4 regions of the Bradyrhizobium nivariense genome follow, and region 4 is predicted to be linked to each of the others. Evidence: predicted binding sites of a transcription regulator. Region 4 holds the regulator's gene; each other region holds the start of a gene.
The links. Region 4 encodes PhoB, which activates phosphate uptake and scavenging genes when phosphate is short. Its sites were predicted from a motif close to TGTCATNNANCTGTCAT; they were not measured.

Region 1: a site for PhoB is predicted at 2,305-2,321, ahead of QCM77_RS41505 (putative 2-aminoethylphosphonate ABC transporter substrate-binding protein). Genes of this name have one in related genera too.
Region 2: a site for PhoB is predicted at 3,203-3,219, ahead of phnC (phosphonate ABC transporter ATP-binding protein). Genes of this name have one in related genera too.
Region 3: a site for PhoB is predicted at 1,313-1,329, ahead of QCM77_RS28070 (DUF2794 domain-containing protein). Genes of this name have one in related genera too.

The regions. Positions count from the first base shown of each region.
Region 1 covers NZ_JARWCR020000095.1:694-6,121, forward strand. The annotation lists partial or broken gene QCM77_RS41490 (REP-associated tyrosine transposase) at 1-460, shown strand, start outside; gene QCM77_RS41495 (DUF6572 domain-containing protein) at 593-982, opposite strand; gene QCM77_RS41500 (hypothetical protein) at 1,554-1,796, opposite strand; gene QCM77_RS41505 (putative 2-aminoethylphosphonate ABC transporter substrate-binding protein) at 2,374-3,411, shown strand; gene QCM77_RS41510 (putative 2-aminoethylphosphonate ABC transporter ATP-binding protein) at 3,510-4,613, shown strand; gene QCM77_RS41515 (putative 2-aminoethylphosphonate ABC transporter permease subunit) at 4,629-5,428, shown strand, end outside.
Region 2 covers NZ_JARWCR020000022.1:95,281-100,708, forward strand. The annotation lists gene QCM77_RS19990 (hypothetical protein) at 1-564, shown strand, start outside; gene QCM77_RS19995 (DUF1045 domain-containing protein) at 568-1,266, opposite strand; gene QCM77_RS20000 (alpha-D-ribose 1-methylphosphonate 5-triphosphate diphosphatase) at 1,285-2,478, opposite strand; gene QCM77_RS20005 (transferase hexapeptide repeat family protein) at 2,475-3,146, opposite strand; gene phnC (phosphonate ABC transporter ATP-binding protein) at 3,319-4,128, shown strand; gene phnD (phosphonate ABC transporter substrate-binding protein) at 4,193-5,128, shown strand; gene phnE (phosphonate ABC transporter, permease protein PhnE) at 5,205-5,428, shown strand, end outside.
Region 3 covers NZ_JARWCR020000041.1:1,277-6,704, reverse strand. The annotation lists gene QCM77_RS28075 (GNAT family N-acetyltransferase) at 258-788, shown strand; gene QCM77_RS28070 (DUF2794 domain-containing protein) at 881-1,249, opposite strand; gene QCM77_RS28065 (DUF1223 domain-containing protein) at 1,841-2,632, opposite strand; gene acnA (aconitate hydratase AcnA) at 2,864-5,428, opposite strand, start outside.
Region 4 covers NZ_JARWCR020000084.1:16,874-22,301, forward strand. The annotation lists gene pstC (phosphate ABC transporter permease subunit PstC) at 1-151, shown strand, start outside; gene pstA (phosphate ABC transporter permease PstA) at 156-1,001, shown strand; gene pstB (phosphate ABC transporter ATP-binding protein PstB) at 998-1,819, shown strand; gene phoU (phosphate signaling complex protein PhoU) at 1,831-2,547, shown strand; gene phoB (phosphate regulon transcriptional regulator PhoB) at 2,570-3,277, shown strand; gene QCM77_RS39845 (GcrA family cell cycle regulator) at 3,438-3,950, opposite strand; gene QCM77_RS39850 (aspartate aminotransferase family protein) at 4,406-5,428, shown strand, end outside.

The DNA.
Region 1 (5,428 bases), on a different contig from region 4:
CTTCTTCTTCACCGTCAATCTGGCGGAACGGAAGCTATCGTTGCTCACGGATCATGTCGAGCTATTGCGCGCGGCGTTTCGTGAGACGCGCCGGCGCCATCCATTCACGATCGATGCCATCGTGGTGTTGCCTGATTACCTTCACACCGTATGGACGTTGCCCGAAGGTGACGCCGATTTTGCAATGCGCTGGCAGTTGGTCAAGTCCACCTTTTCGCGCTGTCTGGCGCGAAACGAAAGGATATCCCAAAGCCGTTCAGCCAAAGGTGAACGGGGCATCTGGCAACGCAGATATTGGGAGCACACCATTCGCGACGAAATCGATTTCGCCCGGCATATCGACTATGTTCATATCAATCCGGTCAAGCACGGGCTCGTCGACCGGGTACGCGACTGGGCGCCATCCTCGTTTCATCGTCACGTGGAGCTTGGCAACTATCCAGCCGATTGGGCGGGCGATCAGATGATGGCCGCGATTACGGAGAGCGGTGATCGGGAAGAGATGGGTTTCGCAAGGGCTCAACCCATCCTACGGGCTTCAAGGGTGCAGTCCAGTGCAGTCCACGGGTGTCACAGTAATAGCGAGAGCCGCTCAATTGGGGCGCATAAGGCCAAACTGTAACCGAAAGCCCGCGCTTTCTATGGCGGCTCGCGCCTTCCCGAAGAAGAAGTCGGCCTTTTGGCTCAGCGGGAACTTCCCGACCAAGTTTATCACAATACCGCGCCCGTTGGCATCGGGCACCTTTTTGAACACCTCGCCACTTTCGATAAAGCGAAGATACGCGTTGAGCTTGTTCTGAAGAAGGACGAGATGGTCGCCTTCGTTGTCGTCCCACGGCAGATGATCGCTGATCGTGAGCCATAGCTCACCGGAAGCCTTGTCGATGGTCGCGACGTCAATTGTATCTGCCTGATCTACTGACATATTCATACTTTGGACGGCCGTCGGAGAGAGCTTCGTTCCACCGGGGAAACCGACCATTGTGCCCCCGTCTGACCGATCTCCGGGAAAGCTAGGGTTTTCGGTTTGGTGTTAAAGCTGCTGTCAATCAACGTTCTTCGCCTTATAGAGCCAGCCCTTTTATCTTGCCCGGCTCTTGTCGTAACCCTTCACGTGCGTTTCTTGGGCCCCGAAGCTGAACCTTAGCGTGGCACGCCGGTAGCCTCATTCGTAACTGATATCAGCCAGCCGCCAATGAGCTGTTATCGCGGACTACTCATGTGTCGGGCGCATTTGGAGAGCATGTTGAAGGAGGCGCAGCTTGCGTCCCCGAGAGGTTCTCGGATGCAGCGGTAGAGCAAGTTTTTTTCTAGTTTCTTTCCCTCCGCGATCGCACCGCGACGACGCAGAATCCCTTCAAAACAAGGCGTTTCCCAAACCGCCGGCAGAGACGGTGTAGCAGCCCGGTGTAGCATCGAGTGTAGCACCGCAGCCCGGTCACGTTGCCATCATTGGGACGCCGGCGCGAGTCGAATCCTTGTAAGGAATTTGGGTCAGAAACGCGCTCCTGACCCAAGTTCGTTACATCCTGTTGGTCATTTCGATGGCCTTATCACGAGAGCTCGTCGAGCAGCGCCTTCGCTTCCTCTAGGTCACGGGTGTCGAAGCCCTCGGTGAACCAGCCGTAGACCGGCGCGAGCAGAGCGCGGGCCTCAGAGTGCTTGCCCTGGTCACGCCGGAGTCGGGCCAAACTGATCGCGGCCCGCAACTCGAATGACTTGGCACTCTGGCTCTGTGCAACCTGGAGCGCGGTTTGCAAATACGCTGTGTTTCGGCGCGGGGTCTCGACCATCATCGGCGTGGGGGTCACATCATCCCATTTAGCGAAATCAATGGCTTGAAGGGGTCCCGACGGTGCCGATGGGGTCACTATTCAATCAGCATTTACAGCGCCTGCAAGCCCGACCTAAAAGGTACCAAGCTCTGCAACTATGGACGCCTATTCGGAGCGCTATCCGTTCGCGGGCGTGATGTGGCTCAGATCATGATCAGCGAGGGGCTTGCCGCCATGGCGGCATAACTTGAACCAAATGGCCTCCGGCAAACCCGGGGCGGTTCACATAGCTGTAGCTTGCGACATATGGCCCGGAAGGCGACGCAGCCGCCGTGACGGCCGCGCTGTTGTCGCTGACGCCGGTGAGCCGCCCCGCACCGCTCACGCCGAGCGGGGCCGCTGAAGAGGGTCTCGAAGCAGACGTTTGCACCGGGCCCGCTGTTGCTACGCTGACAGTGCACTTAAGATGTGCAGAGACACCGCGATCGAGGCGCGCCGTGCACAAAATCCGACATGTACGTCGCGGAAATGTCATCTAACAATATTGGTTCCCTGCCCGGACGGTGCCAGCCCGTGGCCAACATCGATGGAGCCCGACATGAACCTGTGCACGACAAGCGGTCTGCGACGCGCTCTTGTGTCGATCGCCGCCGCTATGTTCGGCCTCAGCACTGCAGCTCGCGCGGCGGACCTCACCGTTTACACGGCGCTGGAGGCCGACCAGATCAAGCCCTACAAGGCCGCGTTCGAGAAGGGCAATCCGGGCATCAACATCCTCTGGGTCCGCGACTCCACCGGCATCATCACCGCGAAGCTCCTTGCGGAGAAGGCAAACCCCAAGGCCGATGTGGTCATGGGTCTTGCCGCAACCTCGCTGATGCTGCTGCAGAAGGAAGGCATGTTGATGCCTTACGCGCCGGCGGGTCTCGACAAGGTTGACGCCAAGATGCGCGATCCCGCTGCCTCGCCGGAATGGGTGGGCATGGACGTCTGGGCATCGGCCTTTTGCGTCAACACCGTGGAATCCAGCAAGAAGAACCTGCCGGAGCCCGCCTCTTGGGCCGATCTGACTAAACCGCTCTATCAGGGACAAATCGTCATGCCGAACCCGGCTTCCTCGGGGACCGGGTTTCTGATGGTCTCCGCCTGGCTCCAGCTGTTCGGCTGGGACGAGGGCTGGAAGTACATGGACGAGCTTCACAAGAACATCGCGGCCTACACGCATTCCGGCTCCAAGCCGTGCCGACAGGCCGCGGCCGGCGAGTACGCGATCGGCCTCTCGTTCGAGTATCGCGCCAACAAGACCAAGAAAGGTGGAGCGCCGATCAGCATTGTCCTGCCCAAGGAAGGCCTCGGCTGGGACATGGAGGCTATCGGAATCATGAAGACCACCAAAGAGTCCGAGGCGGCGAAGAAGCTTGCCGACTGGGCCGCGACGGCGGAGGCCAACAAGCTCTACGCCGAGAACTTCGCCGTCGTCGCGTTGCCCGGCATCGCAGCCTCCATGGAGTTCGTCCCGGGTGACATCAACAAGATGCTGATCAAGAACGACTTTGCCTGGGCCGCGGAGAACCGCGACAAAATTCTGGCGGAGTGGAGCAAGCGCTACGACGGCAAGTCCGAGCCCAAGAACTGAGGACCTGAACTGAGGGACCTGAACTGAGGACCCGGGGGATCCTGGGAGCGACGAAGCCGGCGATGCATGGGCGCCGCCGGTCAATGCGGGACAGTACAATGGACAGCACGCCGACGACGGTGCCCTATCTCCGCATCCGCAACCTCTCGAAAAAGTTCGGTGCGTTCACGGCATTCGACAATATCGACCTCGACATCATGCCCGGGGAGTTCGTCTCGTTCCTCGGGCCATCCGGCTGCGGCAAGACCACGCTGTTGCGCGCGATCTGCGGACTGGACGTGCAGACCACCGGGTCGATCCATCAGGGCGGGCGGGACATCTCGACGTTGCCAGTCGCCAAGCGCGATTTCGGCATCGTGTTCCAGTCCTATGCGCTGTTCCCGAACCTGACGATCAAGGACAATGTGGCCTACGGCCTGGTGTCGGCCGGCACACCTCGCATCGAGATCGACAAACGGGTCAAGGAGCTTCTCGAACTTGTCGGTCTGCCCGAGCAAGCCGACAAATATCCGGCACAGCTCTCCGGTGGGCAGCAGCAGCGAGTCGCGCTCGCCCGCGCGCTGGCGCTATCCCCCGGCCTTCTGCTGCTGGACGAACCGCTATCCGCTCTCGACGCGCGCGTCCGGGCGCGTCTGCGCGGCGAGATCCGCGATCTGCAGCAACGTCTCAAGCTGACCACGATCATGGTGACCCACGATCAGGAGGAGGCGCGCACCATGTCCGACCGGATCGTGGTGATGAGCAATGGCAGGATCGAGCAGGTGGGCACGCCGGACGAGATCTACGGCCGACCCGCGACGGCTTTCGTCGCCGACTTCGTCGGCAAGATGAACTTTCTGGAGGGGCGCCTCCTCACGAGCAAGCGCGCGAATGTCAGGGGTGCCGTGCTCGACTTCAGCGAAGAAGTGCCGCTCGACGAGGGCGCGGCCGTCACGGTCTGCCTTCGGCCGGAGGACGTGGTGGTGCGCGACATCGGCGCGCATTCGGACAATCGCCTGTCAGTCCAGGTCGGCGTCATGGAATTCATCGGCAATCATTTCGCAACGACCTTGCATGCGAGCGGCACGGGACTGAACTTCTCGGCCGACTTTTCGATTAACGCCGTGCGCGACCTCGGCATTTCCTCGGGCGCGACCATCGAGGTCGCGCTGCCGCCGAAGCGGTTGCGCGTATTTGCCCAACCGCGCTCTGCGAGCGCCTGACACGGGAAACCAGCGATGGCGACCGAGACGCTGAGTCTGCCGGACCATACCGCCGCGGTGGCGCCCCTGCGGCAGAAGCTGGGGCACGACGACTGGATCATGCGCGGCGCGGTCGTAGCGCTCGGCCTCTGGTTGATCATCACCGTGTTGCTGCCCCTCTGGGCGCTGCTGTCCAAGAGCTTCCAGGCGGCTGATGGCAGCTTCGTCGGCCTGGCCAATTTCCAAGCTTATTTCGCCAGCCCGGCGCTGGCCAATTCCATCTGGCACTCGGTCTGGGTATCGCTGCTGAGCACGGTTATCTGCGTACTGCTCGCCTTCGTCTACGCCTACGGACTCACCCGCACCTGCATGCCAGGGCGGGGGCTGTTCCGCATCATCGCGCAGATCCCGATTCTCGCACCCTCGTTGCTGCCTGCGATCAGCCTCGTCTATCTGTTCGGTAACCAGGGCTTCGTCAAATGGATGCTGTTCGGCGCATCGATCTACGGTCCGATCGGCATCGTCATGGGCGAGGTGTTCTGGACCTTCCCGCACGCGCTCATCATCATCACCACTGCGCTGGCGATTTCGGACGCGCGTCTGTATGAGGCGGCGGAAGCGCTGCGGGCAAGCCCGCGCCGCACCTTCTGGACGGTGACCATTCCGGGGGCACGTTATGGCCTGATCAGTGCGGTCTTCGTCGTATTTACCCTGGTGATCACCGATTTCGGCGTGCCGAAGGTCATCGGGGGCAAGTTCAACGTGCTCGCGACCGACATCTATAAACAGGTGGTCGGGCAGCAGAATTTCCAGATGGGTGCGGTGGTCGGCTTGAT
Region 2 (5,428 bases), on a different contig from region 4:
CTCATGGACAAGAGCCCGCGCGCGCTCTTTCGTGCGTTGTGGGCTCTGGCGGCCGGACATCTCCTGGCAACGCTTCTCGTGCTGCTGCCATTCGCGTTCCTGCTCGTGCTGGCCGAGTGGCAGCGCTCGATCCAGCTCGGCGCGAGCCTTCTCGTCATCGGCTTCGGCGTCTATCGGCTGGTCGAGCGGCGCCATCCGCGCACGCTGGCACGAATTCCGCCAACGCAATTGGCGCTCTGGTCATTTGCCGTTGCCATTGCTCATGGCGCCGCCTTGATGCTCGTGCCGATCTATCTCGGGCTCTGCCAGGCCTTCGAACTCGATGCCGGCCATGAGGCCGCCGGCGCGCTGATCAAGGCGAGTCTCGGGATGGCGGTGCTGGTGTCTTTGGTGCACGTTGCCGCCATGGTCGGCGCCGGCGGATGTCTGGCGTGGCTGGTCTACCGCCATCTGGGATTGAGGTTGGTCTCGCGAAGCTGGTTCAATCTGGATGTGATCTGGGCGACCAGCCTCATTCTGGTTGGCGTTGTGGCGCTCGTCTTCAATTTCGCGAGCTGGCACTGACGCTTACTGCGTCAAAGCCCACTCGCCGATGATGCGGAAGCGAGCCTTGGCGTCATCCTGCTTGAACAGCGCGACGCGATCGATCGCAAGCGTCTCGAGACCGAGCGCGGCAAACCGTCCCCGCAGCATTTCCAAAATCGGCCCGCGCCGGTCCGCGTCGAGCCGGCCCGTCAGGGTCATGTGGAAGCGGAATTCCTCCATCACGTAAGGATAGCCCCAGCGGTCGAGATAGTGGCGTTGCCGTTCGTTCAGCTTCTCCGGCTTGCGCCGCGCACGGCCTTCCGCGCTCAGCGGCGCGCGGAAGCAATCGAAGTCGCGGGCGCAATCGGCGGCGAGCTGCTGGAGTTCGCCGACCGGCTCCGCGGGAATGACGGCGATGAAGCCGCTGATGGAATCGACGACCGGGCGGATCACTGGAATTGCGCGCGCCCTGCCGGCGAATGTCGCGCAGGCCGCAACAAGCTCGACCTCGCTCCTGTCGGATGCCAGCGGCATCGGCGCCTTCAGCGTGCCGTGAAAGCCGTATTTGCGGGGATCGGCGGTGACATCACGCCAGTCCGGAGCCGTGCGCAGCGCCTCGTCCGGGAACGGCAGCTCACGGCCGGTATGCGCATCATAGCCGAGCAGTTCGGCACCGAAGCGCGAGACGGCGCTGTCGGCACCGGCGGCATGGTAGATCGCGTAGCGGGGAAAATCTGTCATCGACCGAACATAACCGGTTTATGCCGCGACGACAGCCTCGCGCGGCGTCGTCGCCGCGCTGAGCAGCCGTGTCGCTTCGGTCAGGTGCACGAGCTTTCCGGCTGCGATCACCGCGACGAGACGCGGCCGCAGCGGCACGCGGTCGTCCACCAGCAGAATGTCGGCGCGGCGCCCTTCCGCCAGCACGCCGCGATCGGCAAGACCGGTTGCGTGCGCTGGTCCAGCGGAGACCAGATTCCAGGCTTCCGTCAGCGGCAGCACGCCATCGGCGGCGAGGCGGAACGCGGCGAGCAGCTGCGCGGGATAGTAATAGTCCGATGCCAGCACCGAGCAGAGGCCCTTGGCGATCATGTCGGATGCCTTGGTCCAGCCGGTGTGGCTGCCGCCGCGCACGACGTTCGGCGCGCCGTAGACGATGGCATCGCCGGCCGTTGCGGCGGCACGCGCGGTTTCTTCGTTGATCGGAAACTCCGCGATCGCCACGCCCATGGCGCGAAAGCCCTGGCGCATCGCCGGTGTCGCATCGTCATGCGAGAGCATCCGCACCTCGGCGGCGCGGGCCGTCGCGGCAAGCCGCGACACGGAAGCCGGCACCTCGCTGGCGCGCGAAAGCACGCCGTCGACCAGCCGGTCGAACGCCTCGCTCGACAGGCCGGTACGCCCCACCATGCGGTTGCGCTTGCGGGGCTTGGCCATGTCCCCAACCGTGCCGTCCATGTGGTCGTTGAAGGCGAACAGGTCGACGCGGCCCTCAGTGAGCCACACGCCGATCTCGGCTTCGGCGTCGAGATTGTAGGTCTCGTGGCGCAGATGGAAGCGGGTGTCGGCCGCGAATTGCGGGCGCTGCCGTTCGATCGCCTCCATCAGGCCGCGCGCGTTGTCGGCACTGCGCAGGCCCGGCTCCCACGAACAGGTCGTGGCGTGAAACACCGTGGTGATGCCGTTGCTGATCGCCTGGCGGTCGCTGTCGGCGAGCGCGATGTCGATCGGAAAGTCGACCCCGGCGCGCGGCATCATCTGCCGCTCGAAGGCATCGCCATGCAGATCGACGATGCCAGGCAGCACCAGCAGGTTGCGCGCGTCGATCGCAAGCCGCGCCCGGCCGCGCGAAGCATCGACCGCGGCGATGTCCTGTCCGGACAGGGCCAGCGAAGTCTCGACGAGCTCGGAGCCGATCAGCGTCCGGCCGCCCTCAAGGAAAATGTCTGTCACGCGACCGCGCTTCGTTTGCTGCCAAGAGGACTGTTGAGAGAACTTGCCCGTGCTTCATATGCCGAGAGGAATTCTTCAATCCCGAGCTTGCGGAAATCGGGCAGTGCTTCACGCAATTTGTCGTGATCCCAATCCCACCAGGCGAGGCTGGCGAGCCGTCCGGCGACGTCTTCCGAAAACCGGCGGCGGACGATGCGCGCGGGATTGCCGGCGACGATGGTGTAGGCCGGCACGTCCTTGGTGACGACGGCGCCGGCCGCGATCACCGCGCCGGTGCCGATGTTGCGGCCCGGCAGCACGATCGCGCCATGGCCGATCCAGACGTCATGGCCGATATGGACGTGATGCTGACGCCGCCAGTCGAAGAATTCCGTATCGTCGCTCTCGCCTTCGAAGTAGGCGCTCGAGCGATAGGTGAAGTGCGCCTGGGTGGCGCGGTGCATCGGGTGGTTGCCCGGATTGATCCGAATCATCGCCGCGATCGAGCAGAACTTTCCGATGGTGGTGTAGGTGATCTGGGCGTCGTTCACGACATAGGAGTAATCGCCCATCGCCACTTCGTGCAGGATCGTGCGCGCGCCGACCTCGGTGTAGGCCCCAAGCCTGGTGTCGTGCAGCTTGGCCGAGGGATCGACGGTCGGCTGGACCGAAAGCGCTTTGGCGGCCATGTTGCATCCGAACGAGAGGGCGGGCGTTTCTCTTCGAGCGGCCTGATGACAATGTCATGACGATGCGATGACAGGGGATGAGGTGTGTAGGATCGCCGCACCGCAGCGCGCATGTCACACAAGTGTCAAGCGCCGGCGCTAGCGGTGGGTCCCAGCTACTCTGGAGCGCTGCATGCTGGTGGTTGAAGGTCTGACGTGTCGCTTTGGCGCGAAAGCCGCGGTGGACGACGCTTCATTTCAAATTTCGCCCGGCGGCTTCGTCGGCGTGATCGGACGCTCGGGCGCCGGCAAGTCGACCCTGCTGCGGACCATCAACCGCCTCGCGACCCCTTCGCAGGGCCGCATCCTGTTCGACGGCCTCGACGTCACCGCGCTGCGCGGCAAGGAGCTGCGGCAGTGGCGGGCGCGCTCCGCGATGATTTTTCAACAGTTCAACCTGGTCGGCCGGCTCGATGTTCTCACCAACGTCCTGATGGGCCGGCTCGCGACCATGCCGGCCTGGCGCTCGCTATCGCAGACCTGGCCCGAGCGGGACAAGGCGCTGGCGATGTCCGCGCTCGAGCAGTTCGACATCGCCCCGCTCGCGGCCCAGCGCGCCGACCAGCTCTCCGGCGGCCAGCAGCAACGCGTGGCGATCGCCCGCGCGCTGGTGCAGCAACCCGACATCATCCTCGCCGACGAGCCGATTGCCTCGCTCGACCCGCGCAACACCAAGATCGTGATGGATGCGCTGCTGCGCATCAACAAGCACTTCGGTATCACCGTGCTCTGCAATTTGCATTCGCTCGATCTGGCGCGCAGCTATTGCGACCGCCTGATCGGCATGGCGCAGGGTCGCGTGGTGTTCGACGGCGCGCCGGCTGAGTTGACCGACCACGTTGCGCGTGAGCTCTACGATCTCGAAGCCGCCGAAATCATGGGCGGCATGCCGGTGTCGTCGCCTGAAGGCATTCCAGCGCTTGGAACGGCGGCAGCCGCCTGAGCCGCACCGCATCGTTAGTCACCAGTTTTTGCGTCAACCGACCCCAACCGATGAAGAGGGTATCATGATCACTCGCAGATTAGTTCTTGCCGGCGCCGCTGTGCTGGCCTTCACCGCCGCCGCTTCCGCCGAAGACTGGAAAGCCAAATATCCCGAGCTGACCTTCGCGGTCGTCCCGGCCGAGAATGCCTCCGGCGTGACCGAGCGCTGGGCGCCGTTCGTGAGCTATCTCTCCAAGGAATTGGGCGTGAAGGTCACGCTGCGCATCGCCAACGACTACGCGGCCGTGATCGAAGGCCAGCGCGCCGGCAACATCCATATCGCCAGCTATGGCTCGGCCTCGTTCGCTCGCGCCCGCCTGACCGGCGTCAAGACCGATGCCTTCGCCAACGACATCAACGCCGACGGCTCGACCGGTTATTACTCGGTGTTCTTCGTCAAGGCGAGCAGCTCCTACAAGAGCGTCGATCAGCTCAAGGGCAAGAACCTCGGCCTGGTCGACCCGAACTCGACCTCCGGCAACAACGTGCCGCGCTTCGAGCTCGACAAGATGGGCATCGCGGATGCCGACACCTATTTCGGCAAGGTCGTCTTCACCGGCAGCCATGAGAACGCGATACTGGCGCTGGCGCAGGGCACGGTCGACGTTGCGGCCAACCAGTGGACCAGCGACGACGATTCGACGCTGGCGCAGATGCTGACCAAGAACATGCTGAAGAACGCCGACGGCTCGGCGATGAAGAAGGATGACTTCCGCATCATCCACAAGTCCGCGCCGATCATCAACGGCCCCTATGCCTATAATTCCGACCTGCCGGAAGACGCCAAGGCGGCGATCGCGAAGGCGTTCTTCGACGCGCCGGCCAAGGACAAGGCGGCCTTCGACCGTCTCTCCGACGGCCAGAAGAAGGGCTTTCACCCCGCCACCACCAAGGATTGGGATGGCACGATCGAGCTGATCAAGTTCGTCGATGCACTGCGTAAGAAGAAGGCGTCCTGATTTTTGGGACGACGCACTGGAGCCGGGTCGATGGACCCGGCTCTTTCTCTTTTGAGCGAACATTCGCCCTGATCAGATGACCGTCGCGGTTTCGATCCTCCCCGAGCAGCAGCTGGCTGTACTCAATGCCGCCTATCGCCAGGCGGTCGCGCGCAGGCGATGGCGGCTCCTGTTCGGGGCCGTGGTGTTCGCCGCTGCACTGCTTCTCGCCGCGGTCGGCGCGGAAGTGAACTTGCGCACGCTGTTCACCCATTTCGGCAACTTCGTCAGCTATTTCGACCGCATCCTCGCGCTCGACAA
Region 3 (5,428 bases), on a different contig from region 4:
CCGGGGTTTTTCGTTTGGGGCTGGACGTCGCAGCACCCGCCGCTGTCGTCGCCCGCCTTGTGCGCACTTGCGCACTGGGGCGGGCGATCCGGTACGCCGCAGCGGCTCCGTTCTAGCCGCGCTGTCTCGGAGTACTGGATGCCCCGCCTACGCGGGGCATGACAGCGAGAAGATGGAGGCTGCTGCTCTCGCAAAGACGACGCCGAGAAGCCGTTGTCTCTTCCCAGCCGTCCCCGGAAGGCTCTAATCTCGCTTCCATGTCCGCACCTGAAATCAGACCCGCCCTCGAGGCCGATCTTCCCGCCATCACCGCCATCTACCAGCAGGCTGTCCGCGAGGGCACCGCGACGTTCGAGCTGGAGCCGCCGGACCTAGCTGAAATGACGCGCCGCTACCGCGCGCTGGTCGACGGGGGCTATCCCTATTTCGTCGCCATCCTCGACGGCCGTGTGGCCGGCTATGCCTATGCCGGCGCCTACCGGCCGCGGCCGGCCTATCGCTTCACGGTCGAGAACTCGATCTATCTCGACCCGTCCTTCCACCGCCGCGGCGTCGGGCTTCTGCTGTTGGAGCGTCTGGTCGCCGAATGCGAGGCGCGCGGCTTTCGCCAGATGATCGCGGTGATCGGCGATTCCGCCAATGCCGGCTCGATCGGCGTGCACACCAAGGGCGGGTTCAGGATGATCGGCACGCATCCCAGCGTCGGGCTGAAATTCGGCCGCTGGCTGGACACGGTGATGATGCAGCGCGACCTCGGCGAGGGCGCGAGCACGGTGCCGGGGAAGTAAGGCCTGTAGCCCGGGTGAGCGAAGCGATACCCGGGAACGCTGCAGGCAAAGACCCGGATGTCGCTACGCTTATCCGGGCTACTGGATCGCGGCTACACCACTGCCAGCTTGCGGTCGATCACCAGCAGCACGCGCTCGAGTTCGTGGCCGCGGCGCAGGATCAGACCCGTCGCCGAGATCACGCTGTACATGCCCTGCTTGCGCGCGAGGCGCGGATCTTTCTCGATGCGATAGATCGGCACTTCCGAGGCGCGGCGATAGACCGAGAACACGGCGCGGTCTTTCAGGAAGTCGATGGCATAGTCGCGCCACTCGCCGTCGGCGACCATACGGCCGTACAGATTGAGAATACGGTGCAGCTCGAGCCGGTTGAACGTGACCCGGCTCAGTTGCGCATTCGCAGCGGCAGGACGCACCGCCGCGCGCTGTTCGCTGGGATCGGCATCCTCCGACAGACTCATGGAGCGCCTCCTGTCGCATCAGCATGACCGCGCCCGCGAAGACCGTCCCCGGAACCGCGGATCATGACAGCTGCATGATTGCGCCAACTGTTCCCCACCGCAAGGGGCCGTTGAAAGGATGCATGGAATCCGGTGCGCGTCCGGACACACGCAGCGGTGGAACTCTGTCGCGGCAAACCGTCACGGGATCGTTAGCAGGAATCATAGTGTCGCCGCTTTTCCGCCAAGCGACTGCCGCCCTGCGCTGCGAAAAGACCTGTGTGCGTTGACCCGGTCCTTTCGGTTCCGGATTCCTCAGCCCCCAGCCCCCCGGGGTCGTCAGGATCGGGTCTGTTCGCACGACAAGGAGGGCCAACGCAAGTTGGTCCTTTTTTGTTTGTGTTTTGTTTGTGCCGGGATGTTTCTGGCTCGACGAATAGCTCACCAGACATCCGCGCCAGAACCCCTCTCCTCATCCTGAGGAGCCGCGGCGTCTCGAAGGATCGAGGCCCGAGCTGGATCAGCAGGGCCTGCATGGTTCGAGACGCGCGCAAAGGCGCGCTCCTCACCATGAGGAGTGAGAGATGGTACGACGCTAGTGAGAGAATCGAATCAGTGCAGCGACGTATACGCGGCGCCCAGCATCGGGCCCGGTTTCTCGCGGCTGCCGTCCTGGACATAGACCACCGCGCCGTCGACGCCGTCACGTGTGAGGTTCTCGAGCGGCACCGTCCAGCTTTCCGGACGGCCGGTCCAGTCGCCGACCTTGAGCAGGTTGCGCACCACGTTGTGATAGATCACCTGCTGTCCGCGATTTTCGCCGCGGCTGATCGCGATCGGCACCGATTTCGCAATCGAGCAGATCCAGACCTCGCCGTGCGAGACTGCCGGCTCCTTGCTTGCGGCCACCGAGACGTTGATCTGCTTGCCCGCGAGCGACATCGTCACCGGCACGCTCATCGCGCCCGTACCATTGTCGGTCCTGCCGATCGCGCTTTCGATGCCGGTGCGGTCGCTGCCGACGACATGCGTGGAGCCGTTGACCACGACCTGCGGCGTGTAGACCTCGCGGTCGCCACGCATGCGCGAATAGGCACGCTGCCGTGCAGAGAAGCGCGAATCGGCCAAGGTGTCCTTCCAGCCGAGATAATCCCAATAATCGATCGGCATGCTCAGCGCGATGATCGAGGGATCGCTGGAGAGGTCGCCGATGATCTTGTCGGCCGGCGGGCAGGAGGAGCAGCCCTGCGAGGTAAACAATTCGACAACGGCGCGGGGATCAGCCTCGGCAGGACGAATGACGGCGACGATCGCGCAGATACCAAGTGCTCCCGACCAGAGGGCACCGGACCACCTTGAGATCACGTGGCGCGAAACCAGATGAGAAGCCGTCATTGTTGTCATGTCGAACGTCGCACACCATTGCTCGTGAGAAGGGAATTCTTACCGCCGGATGATCACCGTAGTCTTACGGACGTCGCATATTCGATCGTCAAGTAACCTCCAAGGCGAGGTTCTCTGCCGGACGGGCCCATCTGAAGCCTGCCGCAAACGCGCGAAGGCGGCCTTTTGATAGGCCGCCTTCGTTCAACCTCCTACTCACTTCGCAGTGAGCCACCGTTCACAAATTCGCGCTTACGCCGCGAGCTTGCGCAGCACGTAGTGCAGGATGCCGCCGTTGCGGTAGTATTCGAGCTCGTCCAGCGTATCGATGCGGCAAAGCAGCGAAACCCGCTGCAGCGAACCGTCGCCGGAGACGATCTCCGCAGTCAGCTTCTGGCGCGGCTTCAGGTCGCCGACGAGGCCTCGCAGCGTGACCTTCTCGTCGCCCTTCAGGCCGAGCGACGACCAGGAGGTGCCGTCCTCGAAGGTCAGCGGCAGCACGCCCATGCCGACCAGATTGGAGCGGTGGATGCGCTCGAAGCTCTGGCAGATCACGGCGCGCACGCCGAGCAGACGTGTGCCCTTCGCGGCCCAGTCGCGCGAGGAGCCGTTGCCGTATTCGGCGCCGGCGAACACCACCAGCGGCACCTGCTCCTGCTGGTACTTCATCGCGGCGTCGTAGATCGACATCTGCTCGCCGTCGGGCCAGTGCTTGGTGAGGCCGCCTTCCGGAATGTTGCCGTCGGCGCCCTTCAGCATGAAGTTCTTGATGCGGATGTTGGCGAAGGTGCCGCGCATCATGACTTCATGGTTGCCGCGCCGCGTGCCGTACTGGTTGAAGTCGGCGGGACGCACCTGATGCTCGCTGAGGTATTTCCCGGCGGGCGAGGTGAGCTTGATCGAGCCGGCCGGCGAGATGTGGTCGGTGGTGATCTTGTCGCCGAACATGGCGAGGATGCGGGCCTCGACGATGTCGGTGACGGGCTCCGGCTCCTTCTTCATGCCTTCGAAATAGGGCGGGTTCTGCACGTAGGTCGAGCTCATGTTCCAGCGATAGGTTTCGCTCTCGACCGTCTTGATCTTGCGCCAGTTGGTGTCGCCCTTGAACACGTCGGCATACTTCTTCTTGAAGATCGCCGCGGTCACGAACTTCTTCATGAAGGCGTTGATCTCCTTCGTCGTCGGCCAGATGTCCTTCAGGTAGACCGGCTTGCCGTCCTTGCCTTCACCGAGCGGCTCGACCGCGAGGTTCTTGGTGACGGACCCTGCGAGCGCGTGGGCGACGACGAGCGGCGGCGAGGCCAGATAATTCGCCTGCACGTCCGGCGAGACGCGGCCTTCGAAGTTGCGGTTACCGGAGAGCACGGCTGCCGCGACGATGCCGTTGTCGTTGATCGACTTCGAGATCTCCTCGGGCAGCGGGCCGGAATTGCCGATGCAGGTGGTGCAGCCGAAGCCGATCAAATTGAAGCCGACCTTGTCGAGATCGGCCTGGAGACCGGAATCGGCGAGATAGGCCGCCACCACCTGGCTGCCCGGGGCGAGCGAGGTCTTCACCCACGGCTTGGCCTTGAGGCCCTTCGCGGCGGCGTTACGCGCCAGAAGACCGGCGCCGATCAGCACGCTCGGGTTCGAGGTGTTGGTGCAGGAGGTGATGGCGGCGATCACGACGTCGCCATGGCCGAGATCGAAGGTCTTGCCGCCGACGGCAAAGCGCTTCGTCGGCTCATCCGCCTTCTTGTATTCGCTGGCGAGGGCGACCGAAAAGCCTTCGGCGACCGACGGCAGCGCAATGCGGCCCTCGGGACGCTTCGGGCCGGCCATCGAGGGCACGACGTCGCCGAGGTCGAGCGTCAGCGTCTCCGTGAACACCGGATCGGCCGACTTGGCGGTGCGGAACAGCCCTTGCGCCTTGGCATAGGCCTGCACCAGCGCGACGCGCGCCGGGGCGCGGCCGGAGGTCTTGAGATAATCGAGCGCGGCGGCATCGACCGGGAAGAAGCCGCAGGTCGCGCCGTATTCGGGCGCCATGTTGGCGATGGTCGCCTTGTCGGCGACCGAGAGATGGTCGAGGCCGGGGCCGAAGAACTCGACGAACTTGCCGACGACGCCGAGCTTGCGCAGCATCTGCGTCACGGTCAGCACGAGGTCGGTCGCGGTGACGCCTTCCTTCATCGCGCCCTTCAGCTTGAAGCCGACGACGTTGGGCAGCAGCATCGACAGCGGTTGGCCGAGCATGCAGGCTTCCGCCTCGATGCCGCCGACGCCCCAGCCGAGCACGGCGAGACCGTTGACCATGGTGGTGTGGGAGTCGGTGCCGACCAGCGAGTCGGGATAGGCGACCTCGAAGGTGCCGGTCTTCTTGCCGACCGTCATCTTCTCCTTCTTGGTCCACACCGTCTGGGAGAGATATTCGAGATTGACCTGGTGGCAGATGCCGGTGCCGGGCGGCACGACGGAGAAGTTCGTGAACGCCTTCTGGCCCCACTTCAGGAACTCGTAGCGCTCCTGGTTCTGCTTGTATTCCTCGGTGACGTTCTTGCCGAAGGCCTTGTTGTCGCCGAAGAAGTTCACGATCACCGAGTGGTCGATGACGAGATCAACCGGCACCAGCGGATTGATCTTCTCGGCATCGCCGCCGAGCTTCTGCATCGCGTTGCGCATCGCGGCGAGATCGACCACGGCGGGCACGCCGGTGAAGTCCTGCATCAGCACGCGGGCCGGACGGAATGCGATCTCATGCTCCAGCGATTTCTTGCGCAGCCACTTCGACACCGCGACGATGTCCTCCTTCTTGACCGAGCGGCCGTCCTCGTT
Region 4 (5,428 bases):
GGCGGCGATCGCATCCGAGTTCGCCGAGAGCGACGGCCTGCACCAGTCCGGCCTGATCCTGCTCGGCCTCCTGCTGTTCGTGCTGACGTTCTTCGTGCTCGCAGCGGCGCGGCTGATGCTGATGCGGCTGGAAAAGAAGGCGGGGAACTGACGCTATGAACCCGATCTATTCACGCCGCCGCCGCAAGGACATCGTGGTCCGCGGGCTCTGCATGGCCGCAACCGCCTTCGGCGTCACCTGGCTCGCGCTGATTCTGATCACGCTGCTCTACAACGGACTTGCGGGACTCAATGTCCAGCTGTTCACCGAGAACACGCCGCCACCCGGATCGAACGAGGGCGGTCTGCTCAATGCCATCGTCGGCTCGCTGATCATGACCGTGATCGGCGTCGGCATCGGCGCGCCGCTCGGCATGTTCGCCGGCACCTATCTCGCCGAATACGGCCGCAACGACAAGCTGACCTCGGTGATCCGCTTCATCAACGACATCCTGCTCTCGGCGCCCTCGATCATCATCGGCCTGTTCATCTACGGCGCGGTGGTGGTGCCGATGCGCGGCTTCTCCGCGATCGCCGGCAGCCTCGCGCTCGCCGTGATCGTGATCCCGGTGGTGCTGCGCACGACCGAGGACATGCTGCTCTTGGTGCCGAACGCGCTGCGTGAGGCGGCCTCGGCGCTCGGCCTGCCGCGTTCGCTGGTGATCAAGCGGATTGCTTATCGGTCTGCCCGTTCCGGCCTCATCACCGGCGTGCTGCTCGCGACCGCTCGCGTCGCCGGTGAAACCGCGCCGCTGCTGTTCACCGCGCTGTCGAACCAGTTCTTCAGCCTCGGCCTGAACAAGACGATGGCGAACCTGCCGGTCACCATCAACAACTTCGTGCAGAGCCCCTATGCCTACTGGAAGCAGCTGGCCTGGAGCGGGGCGCTGCTCATCACCCTGACCGTTCTTGCCCTTAATATTGGCGCGCGCATTCTGGGCGCCGAGAGGACCGCAAAATGAGTGATCTTTCCGTATCGATGAGCGCGGCGGGTGGACTGCCCCACGCGCCGATGCTGCCCGAGGCGCCCCCCAAGGTGACCGTCCGCAACCTGAACTTCTATTACGGCGAGCACCATGCGCTGAAGAACATCAACCTGACGCTCGGCGCCAACCGCGTCACGGCGTTCATCGGCCCGTCGGGCTGCGGCAAGTCGACCCTGCTGCGCATCTTCAACCGGATGTACGACCTCTATCCCGGCCAGCGCGCCACCGGTCAGCTCATGCTCGACCAGACCAACATCCTCGACGGCAAGCTGGACCTCAACCTGCTGCGCGCCCGCGTCGGCATGGTGTTCCAGAAGCCGACGCCGTTCCCGATGACGATCTACGAGAACATCGCCTTCGGTATCCGCCTCTACGAGAAGATCTCGAAGTCCGAGATGGACGGCCGGGTCGAGAAGGCGCTGCGCGGCGGCGCGCTGTGGAACGAGGTCAAGGACAAGCTCAACGCCTCCGGCCTGTCGCTCTCCGGCGGCCAGCAGCAGCGCCTCTGCATCGCCCGCACCGTCGCGGTACGGCCCGAGGTCATCCTGTTCGACGAGCCCTGCTCGGCGCTCGACCCGATCTCGACCGCCAAGGTCGAGGAACTGATCCAGGAGCTGTCCGAGGACTACACGATCGCGATCGTCACCCACAACATGCAGCAGGCGGCGCGCGTCTCGGACAAGACCGCCTTCATGTATCTCGGCGAGCTGATCGAGTTCGACGACACCAGCAAGATCTTCACGTCGCCGACCGACCGGCGCACGCAGGATTACATCACCGGACGGTTCGGCTGAGGAGACGGAACATGGGTTCTGAACATACCGCAAAGGCCTTCGATACCGACCTCCAGGAACTCACCCGCCTGGTCGCCGAGATGGGCGGCATCGCCGAACGCATGATCGTCGATTCCGTCGACGCGCTGATCCGTCGCGACATCCCGCTCGGCCAGCGCGTCGTCACCATCGATGCCGAGCTCGACGCGCTGCAGAAGCGCATCGAGGAGCGCGCCGTGCTCACCATCGCCCGCCGTCAGCCGATGGCGATCGATCTGCGCGAGATCGTCGGCGCCATGCGCGTCGCGACCGATCTCGAGCGCATCGGCGACCTCGCCAAGAACATGGGCAAGCGCGTCGCGGCGCTGGAGACGGACTTCCATCCGCTCAAGCTGTTCCGCGGCCTCGAGCACATGACCGACCTCGTGCAGCAGCAGGTCAAGTCGGTGCTGGACGCCTATGCCGCGCATGATTTGCCGGCGGCGATGGCGGTGTGGAAGGGCGACGAGGAAGTCGACGCCATCTGCACCTCGCTGTTCCGCGAGCTCCTCACCTACATGATGGAGGATCCGCGCAACATCTCGTTCTGCATCCACCTGATGTTCTGCGCCAAGAACATCGAGCGGATCGGCGACCACGCCACCAACGTCGCCGAGACCGTGTTCTACATGATCGAGGGCCAGGCGATGACCGACAAGCGGCCGAAGGGCGACATGACGACCTTCGCCACCACGGTACCGAATACTTGAAGACTTAAGGAGCGACGACCCGATGGGCGCACGCATTATGGTGGTTGAGGACGAGGAAGCCCTGACCGAGCTTCTCCGCTACAACCTCGAAGGCGACGGCTATGACGTCGAGACGGTGATGCGCGGCGACGACGCCGACACCCGCCTCAAGGAGCACATCCCCGATCTGATCGTGCTCGACTGGATGCTGCCGGGGCTATCCGGCATCGAATTGTGCCGGCGGCTGCGCACCCGTCCCGAGACCAAGCAGCTCCCGATCATCATGCTCACCGCGCGCGGCGAGGAGAGCGAGCGGGTGCGGGGTCTTGCGACCGGCGCCGACGATTACATCGTCAAGCCGTTCTCGGTCCCGGAATTGCTGGCGCGCGTAAAAGGCCTGCTGCGGCGCGCAAGCCCCGAGCGGCTCGCCACCGTGCTCGCCTTTGGCGACATCGAGCTCGACCGCGACAAGCGCCGCGTGGCACGCTCGGGCCGGCCGATCGATCTCGGCCCGACCGAATATCGCCTGCTTGAGTTCTTCCTGGAGCATCCGGGGCGGGTGTTCTCGCGCGAGCAATTGCTCGACAGCGTCTGGGGCCGCGACATCTATATCGATGAGCGCACCGTCGATGTTCACATCGGCCGCCTGCGCAAGCTGCTCAATCTCGGCCGCGAGCAGGACCCGATCCGCACCGTCCGCGGTGCCGGCTACGCGCTGGACGATCGCTTTGCGAAGGCGGAGCAGGCGTAGGGGATTTGCGGTGTGATGTTGGCAGACGTGATCTAGCCGGCTGCCGCCACAATCTCCGATGTCGTCCCGGCCTAGTGCGCACTTGCGCACTAGGCCGGGACGACATTGAGTATTTTTGAGCCGTCATCGCGTCACGGCTCGATCCTGAAATCGAAACTACTTACCGCGGCCCCGGCTTCACCGGTGCACGCCGCCGATCCGATGCCGGCTGATACGCGACCCGCGAGTGCTGGGCGCAGTAGGGCAGGCCGGAGAGCGCCTTGCCGCCGCAGAAGAAGAAATCCGGGCTCGAGGGATCGCCGACCGGCCAGTGGCAGGTCGCCTCGTTCAATTCCAGCAGCGACAGCCGCTGGCTCATCGGCACCACGTTGTCGTAGGTGACCGGTTCGGCCTCCACCTCGACTTCGAAGGCCTGTGCCAGCGCGGTGTTGCCGCGCGAGATCGGGCGGGTCACCCGCATCATGTGCTGCGCGGGACGCGCCTTGCGCGGCCGCGGCGCTGCCGATGAAGGGCTCTTGGCGCGGCCCGACAGGCCGAGCCTGTGCACTTTGCCGATCACGGCATTGCGGGTCACATTGCCGAGCTCAGCCGCGATCTGGCTGGCCGAAAGTCCGGCCTCCCAGAGCTTTTTTAGCTGCTCGACGCGATCATCGGACCAGGTCAAAACCGTCATTGCACCCTTTCCCTCGCTGCGGGCCAGCCATCCTGGGGCCTCGCAGCGAATGCCTAAGCCTTTAAAAACCCGTGCCGCCAGAATCCCTTAAGGCTCGCCGGGCGCGACTAGAACGCCCGAACGTTTACGCCGGTACATGAGGACTTAGAGATCAGAACCACTGCACGAGATGTCGTATCTGACAATCCAAACGCTACAATATGGCGTGACTCCCGCGCAAGAGTCCGCCGACTCGCTTCCACATGTTCCGTGGTGAAAACCCGCAAAATCGGCACCGCAAGACTACGGATTCAGCGTTTCGCGAGGCTTTCCGGGCGGCATTGACACCCGTTTCACCAGGCCTAAGATACTCATGCGTGCCGCCCTGAAGAGGCGGCACGTTTCGTTTTCCGGGCCGGTCAATGGTGCGTCGCCCAATGCACGCTCACACCGTCCGCAACATTCAAGTGACCGCCATGACCAACAGCGCAGCGCCGCATTTGCTCCCCGTTTTTGCCAGGTCCGACCTCGGTTTCGAGCGTGGCGAAGGCTGCTGGCTGATCGCGACCAATGGCGAGCGCTATCTCGATTTCACCTCGGGCGTCGCGGTCAACGCGCTCGGCCATGCCCATCCTGCGCTGGTCACGGCGTTGCAGGAGCAGGCCACGAAGCTCTGGCACATGTCGAACCTGTTCCAGAGCCCGGACGGCGAGAAGCTCGCGAACCGCCTCTGCAACGAGAGTTTTGCGGACTTCGTGTTCTTCTGCAATTCCGGCGCCGAAGCGCTGGAATGCGTGATCAAGGTGGTGCGCCGTTATCACGCGATGAAGGGCCATCCGGACCGCTATCGCATGATCACCTTCGAAGGCGCCTTCCATGGCCGCACGCTGGCGACGCTGGCTGCGACCGGTTCGGCCAAATATCTCGAAGGTTTCGGCCCTCCCATGGAGGGCTTCGACCAGGTTCCGCATGGCGATCTCGACGCGGTGAAAAAGGCGATTGGTCCGCAGACCGCCGGCATCCTGATCGAGCCGATCCAGGGTGAGGGTGGCGTGCGTTCGGCAACGCCCGCGTTCCTCAAGGCGTTGCGCCAGCTCTGCGATGAGAAGGGCCTGTTGCTCGCCTTCGACGAGGTGCAGACCGGCATGGGCCGCACCGGCGATCTGTTCGCGCACCGCCGCCTCGGCGTCGAACCCGACGTGATGTCGCTGGCCAAGGCGCTCGGCGGCGGCTTCCCGATCGGCGCCTGCCTTGCGACCGCGGAAGCGGCGTCCGGCATGACGCCGGGCTCGCACGGCTCGACCTTCGGCGGCAATCCGCTCGCGATCTCCGCTGCGAACGCCGTGCTCGACGTCATGCTCAAGCCCGGCTTCTTCGACCACGTGCAGAGGATGTCGCTGCTGCTCAAGCAGAAGCTCGCCTCCGTGATCGACCGTCATGGCGATGTCGTCAGCGAAGTGCGCGGCGAGGGTCTCCTGATCGGCATCAAGGCCGTGGTG